One region of the Synechococcus sp. LTW-G genome, then DNA from elsewhere that is predicted to be linked to it. Evidence: riboswitches for the same ligand, from Rfam matches in the RefSeq annotation. Region 1 holds a riboswitch; the other holds the start of a gene.
The links. Region 1 has a riboswitch for cobalamin ahead of ACXIQ9_RS01115 (HupE/UreJ family protein). Riboswitches for the same ligand answer to the same signal wherever they lie in the genome.

Region 1 (7,838 bases):
GCGGCTCGGGTGGCTTCACCAGCGGGATCGAGCACGGAGGGCCTCAGGGAGACCAACACACGGGCAGAGAAGACGGGCACCTGAGCTCTAGGTGGGGTTTGTTAAATCTTGGCAGGCCGGCTGACGCTGGACCGGGCTGTGGTCAGGTTGGAGGGGGTCCTAAGGGGTCGCCGTGGATCGCCTACCGCTGCTGACTGGGCTGCTGACAGCCTGGGCACTCCTCACCGCCCAGGTCGCCAGAGGGGAGGAACCCTTTTCCCTTCCGCTCGAATGCCAGCTCGAATCGGCCCGCTGGCAGCCCTGCACGTTGACCGTTGAACGGCTCGGGGAGCACTGGTGGCTCCAGGTCGGTGGGCGCCGACTGGACTTTCACCACGATGGACGGGGACAGATCGAACTTCAGGAGGCGGCAAGAGAGCCCCGGCTTGTTCAGCCCCACTGGAGATCTGAGCAGGCTCTCTGCTGGGGGGGCATCTGCGCCAAAGGAGCCTTGCCGATGGACTAGCCCAGACCGGCGATCAACTGATCCTTCAGGGCTGAACCGTTGAGCGACAGGCCCAGGGCGACAAGCTCCAGACCGTCGTCGTTGGGGCGCTCCAGCCGCGAACCGCTGTCAAACCAACACTCCAGACGCGGGCCAACCGCCTGAATCTGCAGCGGGTGGGTTTTACCAGGCAGCCAAGCCCGTCCCTTGAGACGCAGCAGGCCTTGGTCTGTAATACAAGCCGGCAACAGGGCTTCGAGCTGGGCTTTGCTGGTCACTCCCTGCCACTGGAAGGCGAGCGATTCCATCGCCACGTGGGTGTGGTCGTGGTGATCGTGGTCGTGGTCGTGGTCGTGGTCGTGGTCGTGGTCGTGGTGATGATCGTCGTCGTGTTCGGGGCGATCGAGTCCCATCAGCAGAGCCGCTGGGACGTCGCCGCGGGCCATGGGCAGAACAGACACGCCGCTGCGGACCTGGTCGCTCAAGCGGCGGCGGAGACGGTCGACGGCCTCCTCGCTTAAACAATCCGCCCGGCTCATCAGCACGAGATCGGCGGCTTCGAGCTGATCGTCGAAGAGCGCGTTGATGTCACTGAGGTGATCCACGCTTGGATCGGCCTGTCGTTGGGCCTCGAGGGCACTGGGATCGGCAACGACACTTCCGCCGCTCAATGCCTCACCGTCGACAACGGTCACCACGCCCGTCACACGGGTCTTGGTGCGAATCTCGGGCCAGCGGAAGGCCTGCACCAGGGGCACGGGCAGGGCGAGGCCACTGGTTTCGACGACGATTCCATCGAGTTGGTCAGCGCGCTGCAGCAACTGCTGCATGACCGGCAGAAACTCGTCCTGGACGGTGCAGCAGAGGCAACCGTTGGCCAGCTCAACGACCCGTCCGTCGAGCTCATCCTCAGGGCAAAAGCCGCAGCTGCGAATCAAATCGCCATCGATCCCCACCTCACCAAACTCGTTCACCAGAACGGCAAGCCGCAGGCCACTGGAGACCAGCAGCTGACGCAACAGTGTCGATTTACCAGCGCCAAGAAACCCGGTCACCACCGTGACCGGGAGGCGTGATGCGGGTGCCACAGTCATGGTCAGGCGACGAGCGCGGTCCAGGTGAAGGCGGCGCCGATGCCGACCATCACACCGGCGAGGAGCTGTTTCTGGCTCAGCGGGAGCCCCTGGCTGAAGCGACGCAGGCCAACGAGGGAGAGGGTCAACAGAGCGCCTTGGCTGAGCAACAAACCCAGCAGGTAGAAGGCAATGGGGGTGGACTCCCAGCCAATCACCGAGGCGCTGAGCACATAACCGTGCAGAGCGAAGGCGGGAATCAAGCTGAGGGCAGGAAGACGGCCCACGATCACGAGGCCCTCGACCACCAGGGAGAGGGAGACCAGTGCCTCGGCACCAGGCAGACCGGGCAACCAAAGACCCAGTGCCGTGGCGCTGAGGCCCACCAGCAGCAACGCCATGGTCCAACGCATGGAGCGTTGAAAGCCGACCAGGGCCAGGGCAATCAGAAAGAGCAGATGGTCAGGCCCCAGCAGCGGGTGGGCCAGACCACTGATCAATCCACTCAGCGGTGAGGGAACCAGCGCCATGGACTCCATCGGGTGATGGGCCAGAGCTGGCGCGGCAGAGAGGGAAGCCAGCAGGAGCGCAGGGGCCCCGAAACGCTTGAACATCAATAGGACTGGTCCGCGCCAGGTGATTTATGGGAATGAACCGGCGGGCGTTCTGACTGGAGCCCTGGGGATAGGACTCTTCACAGCTGCGGGACAGCGCCGGAATTACACCGGACTTTCCCCGTTTCCTCCTCGGGCTGATCCCCCGAAGAACCGGAGCACTGAGCCTAAGCGCTGATTAACGACAGGCCAGGCTTTCGCGGGTATCGACACCCGTACGTGGATTGACGCCGCTGGCCCGGGCACAAAGGGCCTTCTGCTGCGGCAGGTCCAGAACCGCGTCGGTGAAGTCCGTGCCTTCGATGACCGCGCCGGTGAACTTGCTGTTCATCAGCATCGCGTTGCGAAAGACCGCACCGCTGAGGTCAGCGTTGTCAAAGCGGGTGGCGAAGGCCACGGCATCCTCGAGATCAGCCGCCGAGAGGTTGGCGTTTTGCAGATTGGCGGTGTTGAACACGGCCCCGCGCAGGTCGGTCTCACTGAGGTCAAACCCCTCCATGGAGGCTTTTAGAAACTCCTGCTGCTGAAGGTTTCGGCCGTGCATGTCCGGTTGCAGGTCCTGAGCGCTGCGCTGACCACGGAGTTCGGGGGCGGTAATCGCCAAGGCCGGGGAGGCCGCTGGAAGAACAGAGGCCAGCAGCAGAACAACGCCGAGGGCGAGGGTGCTCAGTGAGCGGGCCACGAGCAACTGAACGAGCGCAACGAGGTTCCGCACTGCAGCTTTAACTTGGGCGCTCAAGTTATTGCAGGCGGATACCGGAGCGCGACCGATGAGCAAGACCCTTCGGGTGGTGGTCCCTCCCCATCCCCTCATTGGCCATTGGCTGACCGTGTTGCGGGATCGAGAGACCCCTCAGCCCCTCTTTGCAACAGCGATGGTCGAACTGGGTCGATGGTTGACCTATGAGGCCATTCGGGACTGGATCCCTTACCAGCGGGTGCAGGTGCAGACACCACTGGCCCAGACGGAAGGGACCATCGTTGACGGTTCGATTCCGGTACTGGCTGTGCCCATCCTCCGAGCAGGATTGGGGCTATGGGACGGAGCCAAGTCGGTGATCCCTAGCGCTGCCGTCGCCCACATGGGCCTGCAACGGGATGAGGCCAGCGGTCGCTGCCGGTGTTACTTCAACGGACTTCCGGAGACCATCCCCGCCAATGCAGGGGTGCTGGTCTTTGAACCCATGGTGGCCACTGCTGGAACGCTCCTGAACGTGCTCGAACAGCTGGAGACCAAGGGGGTGACTGGCCAACGGGTGCGGGTGATCTCCACACTTGCCGCCAGTCCCGGGTTGAAAACCCTCGGTGAGCGCTACAGCGATCTGACCATCTACACCGGCTGTATCGACGCCGAGTTGGACGATCAGCAGCGCATCATTCCTGGCTTAGGTGACGCTGGCGACCGTCTGTATGGCAGGCCGCAGTCAGGCTTCGTAGGCTGAGGCAACTTCAAAGCAGGTCCACGCGATGTCCAACCGAGACGGCGGTTCAGGTTCTCTGAGCACCCTCTTGGTTGGTGCTGTGATCGGTGCCGCTGGCTTTGCCTGGTGGCTCTACTCCGAGGCTGAGCGGCGCCAGCAAAACACCCGGCAACAGCGAAGCCTGCGCCTAAGTCGGCTGGCCGATCACGACGATCAGGCCTTTGACCCCAACAGCGACCGCCCGGTGGTCCGGGAGGTTGAACTTCAGGACAAGGTTCAAGAGCTCAACCAAGCGATCGAAGACGTTCGCAGGCAGCTCGAGGGGCTGAGCCCCCAGAGCTGAAAGGGCTCCTCGGTAGGTTGCTGGGAAGACAACCCCGCAGCCATGCTTCGCTCCGCCGCGATCACCCAGGGCATTCAGCGCTCCCCCAACCGCGCCATGTTGCGGGCTGTCGGTTTTGGAGACGCTGACTTCAACAAACCGATCATCGGCATCGCCAACGGCTACAGCACGATCACGCCCTGCAACCTGGGCCTCAACGATCTGGCCCGCCGGGCTGAGGATGCGGCTCACGCGGCGGGTGCCATGCCCCAGATGTTCGGGACCATCACCGTGAGTGATGGCATCTCGATGGGCACCGAAGGGATGAAGTATTCCCTGGTGAGCCGCGAGGTGATCGCGGATTCAATCGAGACAGCCGTGAACGGTCAGAGCATGGATGCGCTGCTCGCCATCGGCGGCTGCGACAAAAACATGCCTGGGGCCATGCTGGCCATGGCGCGGATGAATATCCCCTCGATCTTTGTCTACGGCGGCACGATCAAGCCCGGCAAGCTCGGCGCCTGTGACCTCACCGTTGTGAGTGCCTTTGAGGCGGTGGGTCAGTTCAGCGGTGGACGGATCGACGAGCAGGAGCTCACGGCCATTGAGAAGAACGCCTGCCCTGGCGCCGGCAGTTGCGGCGGCATGTTCACCGCCAACACGATGAGTGCGGCCTTCGAAACCATGGGCCTGAGCCTGCCCTACAGCTCCACCATGGCTGCCGAAGATCCTGAAAAAGCCGATAGCGCTGCCCGCAGCGCGGAGGTGCTGGCTGAAGCGATCAAGGCCAACATCCTTCCCCGCGATCTGATGACCCGCGAGGCCTTTGAAAACGCCATCAGCGTGATCATGGCCGTCGGCGGCTCCACCAACTCCGTGCTCCACCTCCTGGCCGTGGCCCGCACCGCTGGCGTTGATCTCTCGATCGATGACTTCGAGACCATCCGCCAACGGGTGCCCGTGATCTGCGACCTCAAGCCCAGCGGCCGGTACGTCACCGTGGATCTCCACCAGGCCGGTGGCATCCCCCAGGTGATGAAGCTGCTGCTGGATGCCGGTCTGCTCCACGGCGATTGCAAAACGATCGAGGGCAAAACCCTCAAGCAGGTGCTCGCCGATGTTCCCGCGGTGCCCCCAGCCGGCCAAGACGTGATCCGGCCGCTGAGCAATCCGCTCTACGCCAAGGGACACCTGGCAATCCTCAAGGGCAACCTGGCCGAAGAGGGTGCCGTGGCCAAGATCAGCGGGGTGAAGAATCCGGTGATCACCGGCCCCGCCCGCGTATTTGAAAGCGAGGAAACCTGCCTGGCCGCCATCCTCGATAAGCAGATCAACCCAGGCGACGTGGTGGTGGTGCGACAGGAGGGTCCCGTGGGTGGCCCCGGCATGCGCGAGATGCTCAGCCCCACCGCCGCGATCGTGGGCCAGGGCCTACTGGATTCCGTGGCCCTGATCACCGATGGACGCTTCTCCGGGGGCTCGTTTGGACTGGTGGTCGGCCATGTGGCGCCCGAGGCGGCCGTGGGCGGAACCATCGGTCTGGTCCAGGAGGGCGACAGCATCACCGTTGATGCCAGCCAACTGCTGATCCAACTCAATGTTGATGACGCCGAACTGGCCGCCCGCCGGGCCGCCTGGAGCAAGCCTGAGCCGAGGTACCGCACCGGTGTTTTGGGTAAGTACGCCCGGCTGGTGAGCTCTAGCAGCAAAGGTGCTGTGACCGACCAGCCTGACCTCTAGGCCTCGCCAGCAATCAAGGCGCGAATTCGCCTGCAGAGGGCTTCAAGGGGGGCGCCGGCGCTGGGGCGTTCGCAGCGCTCCCCTGAGTTCGCTTGCATCCAGACGGGATGGCTGCCATGCCAAAGCATGGGTGCCTGTTCATCAGCCACCATGCTGAGCATCAGATTCAGTTCGTCGCCGCTGCGGTAGATCTCCAGCTCGAGATCGCGATCCGGGTGGCGAACCCCATCGGTGTCGCGCGCTTCGATCAAGAGACAGCAATCACTGCAGTCCCCGACGGTGGAGGGCGGTTCGCCACTGAAACGCAGGGCGTGGCGATAGGGCTTCAGGCAGACATCGGCGGCCTTGGCCAATTCGCTCAGGAGGGGTTCGAGGTCCACAGTCAGGCCACGGCTCGGATCGAGCGGAGCAGCAAGCGCAGGGCACCGGGCCGGAAGCCGGGATTACGGCCGCCCATGTCTCCAAATTTGGAATGCAAGATCTGAATTCTGGTCACCCGTGCGGGATCAAAGCGAAGGGGCAGGCCAACGGGGGTGGCCCGAACGCTGGGGGTGAGACGACTAAAGGGAATCGTCACCACAGAGGTGCCGTTGGGCCGGGTGGAGAACTCCGCCACCCAACGCAATCCACCTGGGATCAGTTCCGTGAGGCCGGCCACCCCATCACGGCTGGCCAGGGCCAGCTTGTAGCGGCGACCATCGCCATCGAGTTCGAGCTCGAGGGCTCCGTAGGAGGAGAGATCCAGCGGTGGATCCAGCACCGCTGAGCGGCAGCTCACAAAGCCGCCGCCCTCGGGTTCAACGACGGCCTCCATCAGCAAGCCAGACGCGGTGGAGTGACACTGACCCTGGCTGCGTCCCCCCATGATCGTGTCGTTGAGGGTGTGCCATCCAGGGAAATCAGCTCCCTGTGCCAGGACCAGTGGCGCAAGCATGGATGCGATCCAAAGCAACGGCGTCAGCCTGCCGCAGTCACACCCGCGAGCGCGGCCTCATCCGCCAGGACAAGAACCTCATTGCGGGGAGTGACCAACTTGGCGGGGGTCCTATCGGGTGATTCACTCGGATCCAGCAGGCGGCTGAGGGCCTGCACCTTCCCTGATCCACTCACCAGAAAGATCACCTGGCGGGCCGCACTCAAAACAGGTGCGGTCAAGGTGATGCGCTCAAGTCCCTTACCGCGACCGACCGTGGTCCACCGATCGGTGATCGTCGGCGCCTCGGTGCCGGGGAACAGGGAGGCCGTATGGCCGTCCTCACCCAAGCCGAGAACCATCAGATCAAAAATCGGGGGCTCGCCAGGACAGACCCTCTGGATGGCCGAAGCGAATGACGCGGCACTCTCCTCTGGGGTCGGCAGGCTCACCGTCGGCACGGGATGGAAGGCGGCCTTGCTGCCGGGACCGTCCTTCAGCAGGGTCTGCCGAAGCATGCGGGCGTTACTCGAAGCATCCTCTGCATCGACCCAACGTTCATCGCCAAGGAACACATCGACCCTTTCCCATGGGAGATGTTCCTTGCCGAGCAGGCCATAGGCCACCGCTGGGGTGCTCCCGCCAGAGAGAGCCAACTGAGCCCGATCCCGTTGGTCGAGGGCTAGATCCAGATGGGAAGCAATGGTCTGGGCAGCGAGACGAGCCAGGGCCTGGCCGTCGCTTGCCCGTTCAATGCGGTAGTGCGTCATGGCCGGTTGCCTCTCAATCGAGCCACTCGGTGTGGAAAGTCCCCTCTTGGTCGACCCGTTGGTAGGTGTGGGAGCCGAAGCAATCGCGCATGGCCTGCACCAGGTTCTGCGGCAGGCGGGCGGTGCGGTAGCTGTTGATGTAGTCGAGGGTGCTGCTCAGGCAAGGGACCGGGATCCCGGCCTCGGCAGCACCGGCAACAACCGTCGCCAGACCAGGGAGGCGCCGATTCACCTGCTCGGCGAACCAAGGGTCGATCAACAGATTGACCAGCTGGGGATTGGCATTGAAGGCGTCCTGAATGCGCTTGAGCAGACGCGCGCGAATGATGCAGCCCCCTTTCCAGATCTGGGCGATGGACGGCATGTTCAGGTTGTAGTCATGCTCAGCCGAGGCGATTCGCAGCAGCTCCATGCCTTGGGCATAGCTCGCCATGCAGGCCAGGACGACAGCATCCATCAGAGGACCGGTGCCGTCGTTGCCGCAGAGTTCAAAGGATTGGA
Region 2 (7,838 bases), 410 kb from region 1:
CATAAGGAGGAGCGCAGCAGGGCCTGCCGCAAACTCCTGGCCTTCGGCAAGGCCAAGAGAGCAGGTGCTGCCATCAGGCTCACCACCAAGACAATGCCCACGGCGCTAATCGCGCTCACCACCGCCAGCGCGGTGACCAGTGTCAACAGCAGGCGCAGGGCCGAGACACGCAGCCCAGCAGCCTGGGCCCCAACGGGATCCACCCCGAGATAGACGTACTGGCGATAGCGGCCGGCGAGCACGCCGACAATCAGGACCAAGGCAATGAGGCTCTGCAAGAGCTCCCTTGGACCAGCCGCCAGAAGATCCCCAAACAAGATCGCCTCGAGATCCACTCGGACCCCGAGCAAGGGAATCAGCAGGACCCCCAGCCCCAGCGATCCCGCCAAGACGGCATTGAGCACGGCCTCCCGATTGCGATCGCCCTGGGGCAGAAGCCCCGTGAGCCGCTCAGCCAGCAGCGCGAACACCACGCCACTGATTAATCCGCCGAGGCTTGGCTCCAGCCCCCAGAACACGGCGAGTACCAGTCCTGGCAGCACCGCATGGGAGATCAAATTGACCTGGAACAACCGGCGCTGCACCAACAGAGCCGTTCCGGCCAGAGGACAGAGCACGCCCACTACCAGGGCGATGCTGAAGGGCAAGAGCCACCAGGCGTCAGCCATAGGATCTGGACCCCATCCAAACTGGACGCCCATGCCCCCCCAGGTTGCCGGCATCACGGAGCGGCAGCAGCTGATCATTCAGCACCTGGAGGACGCCGAGCAAGAACTGTCTGGACAGGAGCTGCATGCCCAGCTGCGGAGCAGCCACAGCCCCATGGGACTGGCAACGGTTTACAGGCACCTGCGCCAACTCCAGCAACGGGGACTGATCCGCTGCCGGCATCTGCCCAGCGGCGAAGCCCTCTTCGCTCCGTTGGGGCGGGACGAGCATCACATCACCTGCGTGGACTGCGGCGCCACCGCGGTCCTCAACCATTGTCCTGTTCATCACGTTGACCTCGAAACCGAGGACAGCAAAGGGTTTTCGTTGATCTTTCACACCCTGGAGTTCTTCGGACTGTGCGAGAGCTGCCAGTCCCGTCAAAGCGACTAACCACAGCATTGATGCCCAACCCTGAGGTCGCCCAAGGAGCGCCGTACCGCCTCGGGCGGACCTTGGGCAAGCAGCGCTCGATCCAGGACCAGCACTTCGTCGTAGGCATCCAGATCAGTTCCCCAGTCATGGCTGCTCACCAGCAGGGTCAATCCCGCATCGCAGAGCTGACGCATGACCCGCAACAAATTGGTGCGCGATGGGGGATCAATCGCAGCGCAGGGCTCATCCAGGAGCAACAGCTGGGCTGGCTGCAACAACGTGCGGGCGAGCAGCGCCCGCTGCTGCTGACCGCCGGAGAGTTCATCCAACCGTCGTGAACCCAAGCCAGCCAGACCCACCCGCTGTAAAACCGCCTCCACATCGCAGCAGCCCGGTCGACGCCCGAGAAGACGCCCCAGGGCAACCAACTCCTGGACCGTGATTGGGAAACTCCAATCAATGGCTCCGCGTTGCGGCATCAGCGCAATCTCTCGACGGGCCAACGCAGGGGTGAGGGCCAAACCAGCCAACTCCAGGAGGCCGGAGGTGGCTGGAAGTTGCCCCTCTAGGGCATGCAACAACGTGCTCTTGCCTGCTCCATTGGGGCCAACCAAAGCCGTTAACGAGCCGGACTTGATCGTGAAAGAGACGTCATCGAGAACCAGTTGCTGGCCGCGATGAACGCAGAGGTTTTGAACGCGAAGCAAAGCCATCCAGCCTCTAGAGCTCAAGCTAGTCGGATCGCCAGAAAAGCCCCTAGAAGCGGAAAGTCACACCAGTACCGATGTGGTGCTGAAATCCAATTCCCCAGCCTTCACCAGCCTGGGTGCTGTACACGGCCTGCCAGTGGGCAAAGCCAACGACTGACGTGGTGAAGGGATACTCGAACTCAATCTCTCCACCCCAATCCGTACGCTGCGGAAGGTTGGCGTAGCGGCCGGGTGTGTAGAACCGTGGACCAGCTGAGAGCGTCACATTCAGCAGGTCGTAGTTAAAACCAAACCCACCCCAGGTGTCGGTGTAGTTGCCCAAATAGGTTCCATCACTATCCCAGCCCGTGTTGTTGACTGCAGACACAAACAGTCCATCCACAACACTCTCCAGGCCATCACCCAAGGCGAAATTGACGTCGCCATCACCAAAGGCGTAGAGCACACCCGCCTGAATCTCATTCCTCAAACCCAACTGATCCTCTAGACCATCCAGGGTTTCAGTTCGAGTGATGTAGTACGGCTTCCAGGTTGCCTGGAAGGAAAGGTTGCTCCAGGGTTGATAGCGAGCGGTGAGATAGCCCTTAATGTCCGTCCTGCGCCATGGACTGGCAGAGGTAAAGGACTCACCCTCGTGCTCTTCATCAGCATGCCCCCCATGGGCATGAACCTGGCCATAAAAATGCTCAGCCTCACCCCAGACAAAGGCTGGACCAATCGCCGCCTCGATCGCAAAACTGCCCTGGTTCTTGAGCCCCCACTCCAAAACCGTTCCATAAAGACCATCGATGGCGTAGTGCCTGGGCGGCCCCTGCAAATTGTTCTCCAGACCGCCGTGTCCCTCGATGGTGATCACAGGGGAGGCCTTGAATTCGCCAGGCTTGAGCTCCTCGCCAGTCGCGCCGCCGTGGGCGAAAGCGGGGGCCGAGAGCAACAGAGCACAGCCAACACCAAAGGGGAGGCACCTCAAGGGCAAGAACAGCGAACGGGGGCTAATCATCTAAGGAGATCAAAGCGAGGATTCGACAGTCAGCGAGACGAGCGAATCGCTTTCCAACGGACGACGAGTGCGTGAGCGGCGGAGCGGTCACAGCGTCCACCCTGGGCATCAACCAAGGTGCAGACATTGGAGACGAACGTGGCGACGTAGGTCTGCCCCTTGGCGACTCCATCAACCACCAAGTGCTGGCGATAAATCGGAATCCCCGAGGTCTTACTGATGCGGCGCAAGGTTTTTGAGTTGGCCTTGGACTCCGAGAACAGATACTTCGTTCCCGATCCCTTCACCGCTTGTGTGATCTCACCCAAACTGCTGGGACGCAGCGGGCCGCCTGAGGCAAAGGAGCGCATCAAGGGCACATAGCGAACCTGGTAGCGCCGGGCCAACGCGGCAATCGCATCGTGCTCCGTCAGCACCACACGATGCCCCTTGGGCACCGTCGCGAATTGCACGGCAGCCCATCGATCCAACTGCTGGAGCACGGAGGCCACTCGAGCCGCGCGTGCCTCAATCTCCGGGCGGGCCGGGGCCGCCACCAAAGTCTTGAATTCAGAGGAGACCACCCTCGTCATCGCCACCGCCTGGAGCGGGTTGTGCCAGACATGCGGATCACGCGATGGACTCAAGGGGACCGCCCGTTCGGCCACCTTGACCGTGCGCTTGAGCTTCCCGACACGCTCGAGGGCAGGACTTAACCGATAGCCGTTCAAGAAGACCAGAGAGGCCGACTGAATCGCTGCTCGGTCCCTGGCGTTCAGGCGGTAGTCGTGTGGATCGGCTCCAGCGGGCACCAGGCAGGCGACAGAAGCACTCGATCCCGCCAGCACACCAACGAGGTCGCAAAGAATGCCGTTCGCTGCAACAACCGAGGGGGAGGCCTGTGCAGCACTGGCCTGCGGAGCAACGAGCGTCAATCCACTTGCAACAGCCGCAAGCGCCAAAGAACGCGCCAAACCCACCCCGCAGCTCCGGAAACGATAACGGTTCTCAATCTCAGGTTAAGGGTTGGCCCGTTGCCGTGTTGGCCATTCCTGATCAGCCTGAAACCAACTCCCAACCCTCTCGAGAGCCGATGTCCTTCCCACGTCGCTCAGCCGTCCATGCCGCGGCACTCGCCAGCGGCCTACTCGCCCTCGCCGCCTGCCAATCGCCCAGCGCAGACCCAACGGCAATGAGCGGCCCACAAAAAGAGGTCTATGCCTACAACGAGGGAGCCATCACCGCCCTGGAAGGCCATCTCCTGGCCGCGATCGAGCTGTCTCCCGATCGCTTTGATCCTGAAGATGACCACGACCATGAGGCCCTGATCAAACAGACCCGGGCGACCGCCACGAGCTACACCGACGCTCTGCAGAGCATTCAGGCCGATCTCAAGGATGGCCCCTGCAAAAGCGCCCAAGCGGCCTACCTCAAGCTCGAGCAACAGGAACTCGGCGTGATTAACGCGATGCTCGATGCCCTCTCCGATGGCGATGGCGCGGGAGCCAAAGCCGCGGCCAAGACCTACAAGGACCTCACCAGCTCAGCCGAAAGCCAAACCATCGACCAGACCTATCTGAAGGCCTGTGGCTTGAGCAGCGTCTAAAGCTGCAGGCCACGTCCCAGACTGAGGGGACCGATCCCAGCCGCAGCAAGCGCCTTCACCATGAGCAGCAGCCTGATGGAACAGGCCCCTAGCGGGCTTCCCGTGACCATCCTCACGGGCTTCCTTGGCGCAGGAAAAACCACGCTGCTCAACCACATCCTCAGCAACCAGCAGGGCGTCAAAACCGCTGTGCTGGTCAACGAGTTTGGAGAGATCGGCATCGACAACGACCTGATCATCGCCACCGGCGAGGACATGGTCGAACTCAGCAATGGCTGCATCTGCTGCTCCATCAATGGGGAGCTGCTGGACGCCGTCTACCGGATCCTCGATCGCCCAGATCCGGTCGACTATCTGGTGGTGGAGACCACTGGACTTGCTGACCCGCTGCCGGTGGCCATGACCTTCCTCGGCAGCGATCTAAGGGATCAGACCCGGCTCGACTCGATCATCACCCTGGTCGATGCTGAGAACTTCAGCGACGAGATCCTCGATGGGGAGGTGGCCCGGGCCCAGGTGGTCTACGGGGACATCCTTCTGCTGAACAAGTGCGACCTCGTGAGCGAGGAGCGCCTCACTGCGGTGGAAGACAAGCTGCGGGAGATCAAAACCGATGCGCGGATCCTGCGCTCGGTCAAAGGGGAGGTCAATCTGCCGCTGCTGCTCAGCGTGGGCCTCTTCGAAAGCGACAAGGTGGCTGCGCAGCAAAACCACGACGACTGCGACCACGACCACGGTCACTGCATCCATGAGCACGACCACGATCATTCCCACGACCACCACGACCACAGCAACTGCGATCACGACCACGGGCACTGCGAGCACGACCACGGTCATGCACACGATCACAGCCACGACCACGGGCACTCCCACGACCATTCCCACGCGGATCACCTCGCCATCGAGGGATTCACGTCCCTCTCCTTCAATGCCGAGGGTCCCTTTTCCCTGCGGAAGTTTCAGAACTTCCTCGACAACCAGCTGCCTGCGGGGGTCTTCCGGGCCAAGGGAATCCTCTGGTTCAACGAGAGCAGCAAGCGCCACGTCTTCCACCTGGCCGGCAAGCGTTTCTCCATCGACGACAGCGAGTGGAGCCAGCCCAGCGACCGCAAAAACCAATTGGTCGTGATCGGCAAAAACCTCGACCACGCCAAGATCCGCAAGCAACTTCAGGCCTGCGTCGCCAAAGATGCCGGCAAGGGCTTCTCCTGAAGCGATAATCCGAGCAGCGGTTTCCTGGACCCAGCCCAGGAAGGCAACGAGGAAAGTCCGGTGTGATTCCGGCACTGTCCCGCAGCTGTGATGGGAGCGCCCGCTCCTCAGTCAGAACGCTCGCCGCCCTCACCCCCCCCAACCTCAGCACCGGCGCGGACCGGATCTGCCATGAACTCGAAACTGACCCGATCGCTGCTGACCAGCACGGCAGCTGGACTGGGACTGAGCCTGCTCTCCATGCTCCCGGCCGGTGCCCATGGCAGCGCAGACCATGGCGTCATGGGTGGCGCCCTGCACCCCCTGCTCGGACTGGATCACCTGCTGATGCTGGTGACCGTCGGTCTCTGTGTTGCCCAGGCCGGGCGCCCGTTGCTGACCACTGCCGTTGCTGGCGCGCTTCTGGGTTCGATCGTGGGCAGCTTTGGCGGGCAACTGCCCGGGGCTGAAGTGCTGGCAGCACTAGCGATCTCGGCTGTTGCTGCCGTGCTTGTTCTGGTGCTGCGCGGTCACTGCGGTCGTTCGATTCTGGCCCTCGCCGTTGGCGGGGCCGTCGCCCTGCACGCCATGCTCCATGGCCTGGAGTCCAGTGGCAGCTCCTTCTGGTGGATTGGCGCCCTGCTGAGCTCCGCTGCGGTGGTGGGCGGCAGCGCCTGGCTGAGCCAGCGGTTTGACCGCAAGCTGGCCAGCCTCGGGGCCGGGCTACTGGTTCTGGCCGGCGGCCTGCTGGCGATTGCACCCCTCTGAGCTGCAGCATCCGCGACAGCAGAAGCGAAAAACGCCGTTATGGTGTGTCGAACCGCATCCCCCGGATGGCCGAGTTCACTGCACTCACAACGGTTCTGGGGCTCGTCGGTCTGATTTTCTGGCTCGCCACCGACTCGGACGATGACAGCGGCGGCGGCGGTTTGATGCAACCGTCGCTCGTGCCGGTCCGGGTCAACCGCCGCTGATCAAACCTCGTCCTCCTGCTGGGAACAAGCGGGACAAAGCGCCCGCACGTTCAGGACGCAGTTGAGCAGCTGAAAGCCGTGTAGAGCCGCGGCTTCACCGCCGGCCTGGAGCACCGCTTCACTTTCAAACTCCTCGGTGTGTCCGCAGCGGGCACAGACCAAGTGGTGGTGGTCCCGGTGCGCCTCATCACTGGCCAGCTCAAAGCGCCGGCCCCCTTCTGGCAGCTCCAATTCGCAGAGCAGCTCCATCGAGCTCAGTAGCCGCAAGGTGCGATACACCGTGGCCAGGGAGACTCGCTCGTCCGCCTTCAGCAGGCGCTGATGCACCTCCTCGGCACTGAGATGACTCCCCTCGCCCAGGCGCTCAAACAGGGCCAAGACCCGTTGCCGCTGGGGCGTCAGACGCTGGCCGCGGTCATGCAGCGAGCTGCGTAAGGCATCGGCCTGCACCGGGGAGACGGGACCAGCGGGCAAGACGCTCTCTCAGGGCACTTCTCAACAATACCCACTGTTGCGAAGCGCCGCCAGGTCCCGGCGGGCAGCGGCGGCCATCAGACAATCCGCCAGGGAGACCACGAGCCTGTAGCTCAGGGCCACCGCCAGCAGGGGAGCCTCGGGAACCGACACCGCCAGGCGCAGCACCAACACCGCCTCAAACACCCCCAGCCCCCCAGGGGCAGCAGGCACCACCAGTCCAGCCGTCCAGGCCAGGGCGAACCCGGACAACCAGCCCCACCAGCTCAGTTGAACGCTCAGGTCAAAGGCTTGAACGCAGCAGGCGAAGCCTCCGAAGCGGCAGAGAACAAAGACCAACTCCGCCAGCAGGGGCAGCCAGGGATAGCCCGGCAAGCGCAGGCTCCCTGGGGTCAGGCCAGCGGGATCAACCTCAAGGGCTTGGGCGCGGCGGCGCTCCAGACGCTCCAGCAGAGGGTTTAACCAACGCGGCACCAGGGCTAGCAAAGGCAGCAGACCCAACAGCCCGAGCCCTCCCCCCAGGGCCACCAGGGCCAAGGCCGCCGCTGCCATCAAGAGCGGATCCAGCAGGACGGTCCCCAGGGCCTGCCGACCACTCAGGGGTTGGCGGCAGGGTCCACCAGCGCGCAGGGCCCGAACTCGCGTGACCAGGTGCCACACCCCACCGGGCAGGTACTTGCGCAGATTCGACTCGAGGAAGAGCAGCAGCACAGGCGTCCAGCGCGGTGCCGCACCGAACCAGCGCAGCACCACTCCCCACGCCAAGCCATTGACCACCAGGCTCAAGGCACTCAGCCCGAGGCCCAAGGCGAGCCAGAGCC

Region 2: it holds a riboswitch for cobalamin, as region 1 does, so the genes downstream of both, ACXIQ9_RS03460 (HupE/UreJ family protein) here and ACXIQ9_RS01115 (HupE/UreJ family protein) in region 1, are expected to answer to the same signal.

The regions. Positions count from the first base shown of each region.
Region 1 is NZ_JBTKYW010000001.1:194,847-202,684, forward strand. It holds gene purS (phosphoribosylformylglycinamidine synthase subunit PurS) at 1-80, opposite strand, end outside; gene ACXIQ9_RS01105 (hypothetical protein) at 173-505, shown strand; gene cobW (cobalamin biosynthesis protein CobW) at 502-1,578, opposite strand; gene ACXIQ9_RS01115 (HupE/UreJ family protein) at 1,581-2,171, opposite strand; cobalamin riboswitch at 2,197-2,344, opposite strand; gene ACXIQ9_RS01120 (pentapeptide repeat-containing protein) at 2,350-2,886, opposite strand; gene upp (uracil phosphoribosyltransferase) at 2,942-3,613, shown strand; gene ACXIQ9_RS01130 (hypothetical protein) at 3,639-3,935, shown strand; gene ilvD (dihydroxy-acid dehydratase) at 3,978-5,654, shown strand; gene ACXIQ9_RS01140 (hypothetical protein) at 5,651-6,034, opposite strand; gene ACXIQ9_RS01145 (CIA30 family protein) at 6,037-6,588, opposite strand; gene pgl (6-phosphogluconolactonase) at 6,612-7,337, opposite strand; gene gndA (NADP-dependent phosphogluconate dehydrogenase) at 7,351-7,838, opposite strand, start outside.
Region 2 is NZ_JBTKYW010000001.1:607,784-615,621, forward strand. It holds gene ACXIQ9_RS03425 (metal ABC transporter permease) at 1-668, opposite strand, end outside; gene ACXIQ9_RS03430 (Fur family transcriptional regulator) at 700-1,101, shown strand; gene ACXIQ9_RS03435 (metal ABC transporter ATP-binding protein) at 1,098-1,796, opposite strand; gene ACXIQ9_RS03440 (hypothetical protein) at 1,840-2,793, opposite strand; gene ACXIQ9_RS03445 (metal ABC transporter substrate-binding protein) at 2,823-3,707, opposite strand; gene ACXIQ9_RS03450 (hypothetical protein) at 3,866-4,378, shown strand; gene ACXIQ9_RS03455 (CobW family GTP-binding protein) at 4,439-5,590, shown strand; cobalamin riboswitch at 5,594-5,732, shown strand; gene ACXIQ9_RS03460 (HupE/UreJ family protein) at 5,762-6,337, shown strand; gene ACXIQ9_RS03465 (hypothetical protein) at 6,403-6,543, shown strand; gene ACXIQ9_RS03470 (Fur family transcriptional regulator) at 6,544-7,017, opposite strand; gene ACXIQ9_RS03475 (lysylphosphatidylglycerol synthase domain-containing protein) at 7,039-7,838, opposite strand, start outside.